DNA from 2 places in the Paenibacillus sp. FSL R7-0345 genome. Region 1 is predicted to be linked to the other one. Evidence: predicted binding sites of a transcription regulator. Region 1 holds the regulator's gene; the other holds the start of a gene.

Region 1 (3,208 bases):
GTGGAATAGAGATTCAGGGATATGGGCCGCACGCCAGGGATCTTGATGTTCGGCGGTTCAAGGATCTATGCCGCCGGCATTCCCTGCTGGCTTTGGATGGCTGGACCTTTCTTCCTATCGCTTATCCTTCAATTGTAGAGGAACCTAAGCAATGCCAGCAGCTGGTTCTTTCATTTATCGGCAAATTTATTGCGACAGATGTGCCTTCTTCATTAACTTGGCTGGAAGCAGAAACAATACGTTATGCCAGACGCCTGCTGAGGTCGTTCACTCCTCAAGAGCTCGCAGATCATCTCCATGTAACGGACCGGCATGCCAGACGAATCTTGCATCAGTTAGCCGAACAAAAGCTGTTAGACATCACAGGTGGCGGAGCTCAGCGGTATCGGACGTATCAATTGAAGGTTTAACCCGTTGGTTGGGCTGCTTTAACAGTTGTAACTATGCGCTACATTTGGTAGGTAAACTGCACAAGGATGCATAGGCTACAACGTTAGACATGCAAACTGCACTAAGGATGTATAATGCTGCTACGACATCTGTGTGCCTGAAAACAGATACCGCAACAAATGCCACCCGCTACTGCAAGCTAACGGACCGAGGAGTCCTTATTTCCGCTAAAACGAGTGTTTTCTCCGGCTAACGGACTCAGATGATCTTATTTGCGTCATTTCGGCTCAAAAAGGCTGCGATATGAGGAAATAACGGCGTACGATCCGTTAGATTTTCCCAGCATGCCAAATGGCGGAAATAAGGGCTGTACGGTCCGTTAGGATGTGGGAGTCGTACTATATTAGCTTTGGAGAAGAAGCAAATTAAAAAAAACGGTTAGTTAGGGACAGGCATCATGAGAGTAGTTGGAGGCAATAGTGGAGTTGGTGCATTGGTGCCGAGGGTGGTAGTGGTGGTGTCATTAGAGTCTTTAAAGTCTTTAAAGTCTTTAAAGTCTTTAGAGTCTTTGGTATCGTTGATGCCGCGAGCACAGCTGATATTTTTCTTGCTTTCTTCATCACTAAACACAACAAAAAAAACGGCATGTCTGCCGTTTCTTCTAGTATGGACTCTCAGGGGCTCGAACCCTGGACAAATAGATTAAGAGTCTACTGCTCTACCAACTGAGCTAAGAGTCCATGATATTAAGATAATTGGTGGAGCCAAGGGGGATCGAACCCCTGACCTCATCGCTGCCAGCGATGCGCTCTCCCAGCTGAGCTATGGCCCCATGTTAACCGTTTTAGAACTACATTATGTATTCTAAATTCTTATGTGAGATTTAAGCTCACTTCGTCGTGTTATTTATTATTTCGTAGCCGACTTCTATATAATACAGAAATCTGTTACTTATGTCAACACTTTTGCAAAAAAATTTTCGGCGCATTATTTCCGGAAGAACCGCTGCAGCACCTCTGCAAAGCTCTACATAACACTAAGCAGTTTTTTGCACAGGTGCTGCAGCATGTCTAAAGTCCCTCCAGCTCGCCATCCCCTTTGGACAGCAGCCCCTTCAGTTCCTTCATGAACATGTTGATGTCCTTGAACTGGCGGTATACAGATGCAAACCGCACGTAGGCTACCTCATCCACCGGATAGAGCTGCTCCATCACGAACTCGCCGATCTGGCGGCTCTCAATCTCTGCCAGGGCGATGCCGCGCAGCGTCTTCTCCACCTCTGACACAATGGATTCCAGGCGTTCAACGGACACAGGGCGCTTCTCACAGGCACGAATCAGACCGCGCAGGATTTTGTCACGGCTGAACTCTTCACGGCTGCCATCCTTCTTGATGACGATCAGCGGTGTCTCTTCGATCATCTCGAAGGTGGTGAAGCGCTTGCTGCAGCGCTCGCATTCACGCCTGCGCCGGATCGATTTGTTCTCATTGGCCGGACGCGAGTCAAGCACCTTGGTATTCGTGTGATCGCAGTAAGGGCATTTCATAAGTAAGGCCACTCCTCTTTTGCTGTAATAGTAATGGTTGCGGCAGAATGTGCAGCGTTGTTTAGAGGTTAAATTTTTTTCCAGAAAACACCGTTTTATTATTGTTATGAATCTGGCGGGTCCGGCACATAATACAGTTACCAACCGATAGGAGGTGAACAGAAATGAGCCAAAACAACAACAGCAACAACCTGGTAGTTTCCAACTCACGCGGTGCATTGGAGCAACTGAAATATGAAGTTGCCCAAGAATTGGGTATCACTCTTTCCCCAGACGGATACCAAGGCAATAAAACTTCTTACGAAAACGGTTCGATCGGTGGTTACATCACTAAGCGTCTTGTAACAATCGCCGAGCAATCCCTGGCAGGTCAGTACAAATAACCTGTCCCCATAAGCTTGCCAAAGAAGTATTAAACGGCCGCAAGCCGTTTAATGCTTCTTTTCTTTTTATATGCAACAAACTTAGAATTCGCTGTAAATCTCCGTGTACTGATTATAATAATAAATCACGCGCTGCACGTAGTGCCGGGTCTCGCCAAACGGGATATCTTTTACTGAAGCCTCTGTACCGTCCCAGTCGCCTCCATCAAGCCAGCTCTGTACTTTGCCGGGTCCGGCATTGTATGCGGCGATAACCGCTGTACGGTTGCCGTCAAACTGGCGGGACAGTGAGGAGAGGTACCAGGTGCCCAGCTCAATATTAGCTGACGGCTCCTCCTTGAGCTCATCCAGCGATACATCAGGCAGCTTGGCCATCTCAAGCGCCCATTTGGCCGTATCCGGCATAAGCTGCATCAGCCCGAGGGCGCCTTTTTTGGACTCTCGGCCTGTCTTGAAATTGGTCTCTACGCGGATAATGGCCGCGACCAGAAACGGATCGGTCTCATACGTGCTGCTATGCTTACGGATTTCGTTCTTATAATGAATAGGATAAAACCATGACATCCAGTTGGTGCCGAGAAAGAGGATCGCGGTAAAGCCGATGAACAGCAGGAGCAGCACTCTTTTTTTACGGAGCCAGCTCATGACAGCCCCAGCCTGTCCCACAAAATCGCTACCTGCTGCTCAGTCGCACCAGTCTCACCGCTGTTGTCGATAATATAATCCGCTCTCCTGCGCTTCTCTTCAATATCCATCTGGGCATCCAGCCTTGCTGCAGCCTGCTCTGGATTAAGGCCGTTACGCTCCATTAAGCGGGCTAGCTGCACCTCACGCGGCACATATACAACCAGAACTTTATCGAACAGGTTGTCCAGCTTGGATTCATAC
Region 2 (3,208 bases), 250 kb from region 1:
GGGCTTACTGCCACTACCGGAGCTGGAGAAGCCACCGGGGCCGGTTCAGCAGCAAGTTCTTCTGCGGCAGGTGCGTCCTTTTTCTCTTCCTTCTTCGCCGTTTCCAGCACCTGCACATCGCGGCTGCCGTCGCGGTAGATCGTTACGCCTTTGCACCCGAGGTCGAAGGCCATTTCGTACAGCTCGGCGGTTTCCTCGACAGTGAAGTCGGACGGGCAGTTGGCCGTCTTCGAGATGGAACTGTCCACCCAGCGCTGAATCGCTGCCTGCACACGGATATGGTCCTTGGCGGACAGATCCATCGAGGTTACAAAATACTCCGGCAGCTCCTCACCCGGATGGGCCTCCAGCCACTGCTGGGCAATGGGCACGAACTGCTCGTCATAGCCAAGCCGGCTCTGGCGGAAATATTTGAAGGCAAAGTAAGGCTCAATCCCGGTCGATGTACCAACCATAGTTCCCGTACTACCGGTTGGAGCCTGTGTAATAACAGTGACGTTACGCATCCCATGCTCACGGATAGATTTCCCGACCTCCGGATACACCTCGGTAATGTTGCGCATAAAACCGCTCTGCAAATATTTTTCTGCATCAAAAGCCTTGAACGAGCCCTTCTCCCCGGCAATCTCTGCCGAAGCCAGATAGGCCTCCCTTGCCATAAAACCATACAGCTTGTCCAGGAACTCCAGCGATTCCGGGCTGCCGTAACGGATGTTCAGCTTGATCATCAGCTCAGCCAGACCCATAGTGCCCATGCCTACGCGGCGCTCCAGCTTCTGATTCGCTTCATTTTCCGGGAAATGATATGGTGTCTTGTCGATAACATTGTCCAGGAAACGGACGGAATAACGGGTCGTTCTCGCCAGATCCGCCCAGTCCACATCATGGTTTTCCGCATCATAGAACCTGGAAAGATTGACCGCCGACAGGTTACAGACGCCCCAGCCCGGTAGTCCTTGTTCTCCGCAAGGATTCGTACAAATAATCGGATTAAAATACCAGCTGTTCGACATCTGGTTATAGTATTCCATAAACACAACGCCCGGCTCCGCCGATTTCCAGGCCGATTCAATGATTGTATGCCACACATCGCGCGCTTTTACAGTCCGGTAAGGGATAACCGCACGGCCGGCCGCCTTCCATTTATCCAGATCCCCGTCCCAGAGCTCATCGTAATCCGGGTCGCTGGTGTCCGGGAAGACGAGCTCCCAGTCCAGATCCTTTTTGACAGCCAGCATGAAGCTGTTGCTCACGCATACCGAAAGGTTGGCATTGGTCACCTGTCCCATTGTCTGCTTCACGGTGATGAAATCCAGCACATCCGGATGCCAATCGTTGATCATCAGCATCAGCGCCCCGCGGCGGCTGCCGCCCTGCTCAATAAGTCCGGTTGTGTAGCTGAATAGTCCGCCCCAGGATACAGAGCCGCTGGACGAGCCGTTAACGCCTCTGACAATGGCCCGGCGCGGACGCAGTGAGGACAGGTTGATGCCGACACCTCCGCCGCGCGCCATAATTTCGGTCATTTCGGAAAGGGTCTGCATGATGCCGCCGCGGCTGTCTTTTGGCGAAGGAACCACATAACAGTTGAATAAGGTCAGCTCCTCGCTCGCCCCCGCGCCTGCCGCAATCCGTCCGCCCGGAACAAGCTTCCAGTCATTGAGAATCGAACGGAATTTGCCGGTCCACTCCTCCTGCAGCTCAGGCGTTTTCTCGACAGAAGCCATGGCTGCGGCCAGACGGTCCCACATTTCCCCGGGTGTTTTTTCAATATTAAGTGTCAGCTTCTCCACATCCGATTGCACCAGCTCGCCGCTGCGGGTCTTGACGGTCACCATCCGTCCGCTGCGCGCGACAATTTCGCCGACCTCCTTGGTCGGAAATTTCGGGTCATCCTTGGTCAGCACCAGCACGACATCGCCTACCTTGGCATTATTCGTGTCCGCATCCTTCCAGGCATAACGGTCCAAAAATATTTTCTCGCTCAAGCCCTCAAGGCGCTGGTTGGGTTCCACTGTACTCAATACAAAAACCTCCCGGTAAGTGATATGTAAACACAGGTACTGCAGTAACGCTATTGCTCCAGCTTGTCAATAAAAACAACTGCAAAAAATAAGCAGTACACCAACAATTCAAGCTTTTGTAACAATATATTGTATCAACATGCCTCATCACTATACCACATATTGTAACAGAGTTCCTTTTTGAAAATAGAAGCCTTTCCGCAGAAAAAACAGATTCAGATCGCCTTTTCTCTTGATTTCGCGGTTTTTTAGTCTCTGTTATGAATTCTCTTTAATACGAGCATACTACTTTTACGCATTCCGATATGAAACCTTGCCGGAGGAGGCTGCAACATGATGCAAGTATCCCGCAATTCCTTACCGCAGGAGGGAGGCATATCCGCCCCGCTGCTGCCGGTTCCCCTATCCTTTGAACGGAACTGGCTGCAGGATCTGGAATCCAGGCTGGAAAAAGGCGGCCCCTGGGGCGACTGGAAGTTATCCCGTCTGGCTGTGCAGGGTGAGCAATGCGGCCTTGTCACTAGCTTTGACGAGCTGCAGTGCACGAAGCATCTGTCCGGCCTGTCGCCTCTCCCCCATCAGCTCGATACCGCCCATAAAGTATTGTTTGAGATGTCCGGCCGGGCCATTCTCGCCGATGAGGTGGGGCTGGGCAAGACGATTGAAGCCGGTCTGATTTTAAAAGAATATCTGGTGCGCGGTCTGGTGGGCAAGGTGCTGATTCTGGTCCCCGCCTCCCTTGTGCTCCAGTGGGTCCGTGAGCTTAACGCCAAGTTCGGAATCACCGCCGTCGCCCAGAAAAAAGCCTACTCCTGGGGCAACGACATCGTCGTCGCGTCCCTTGACACAGCCAAGCGTGATCCGCATAAGGAGCTGCTGTTAAGCTCCGAATTCGACATGCTCATTATTGACGAGGCCCACAAGCTGAAGAACAAGAAATCGACCAATTACCAGTTCGTACAGCAGCTCCGCAAAAAATACTGCCTGCTGCTCACTGCCACACCTGTGCAGAACGACCTCGGTGAGCTGTTTAATCTGATTACACTGCTGAAGCCGGGTCAGCTCGGGAATCAGGGCGATTTTGCGGCCAATTTTGTCGTCGATAAACGTCAGCCGAAGAACGAGGTCCAGCTGCGCGGCGAGCTCTCCAAAGTCATGATCCGCAACCGGCGCGGTGAGGGGCC

The links. The regulator NrdR, encoded in region 1, represses ribonucleotide reductase genes. The targets are predictions, from matches to a motif close to AACACNATATATNGTGTT.
Region 2: the regulator NrdR is predicted to act here: its motif matches at 2,143-2,160, upstream of NST84_RS10745 (adenosylcobalamin-dependent ribonucleoside-diphosphate reductase).

The regions. Positions count from the first base shown of each region.
Region 1 covers NZ_CP152002.1:2,327,002-2,330,209, reverse strand. Annotated here, with positions in the region: gene NST84_RS09700 (transcriptional regulator) at 1-410, shown strand, start outside; gene NST84_RS09695 (hypothetical protein) at 829-1,020, opposite strand; tRNA gene NST84_RS09690 (tRNA-Lys) at 1,058-1,130, opposite strand; tRNA gene NST84_RS09685 (tRNA-Ala) at 1,147-1,222, opposite strand; gene nrdR (transcriptional regulator NrdR) at 1,461-1,937, opposite strand; gene NST84_RS09675 (alpha/beta-type small acid-soluble spore protein) at 2,102-2,320, shown strand; gene NST84_RS09670 (lytic transglycosylase domain-containing protein) at 2,402-2,965, opposite strand; gene coaE (dephospho-CoA kinase) at 2,962-3,208, opposite strand, start outside.
Region 2 covers NZ_CP152002.1:2,573,019-2,576,226, reverse strand. Annotated here, with positions in the region: gene NST84_RS10745 (adenosylcobalamin-dependent ribonucleoside-diphosphate reductase) at 1-2,024, opposite strand, end outside; gene NST84_RS10740 (SNF2-related protein) at 2,358-3,208, shown strand, end outside.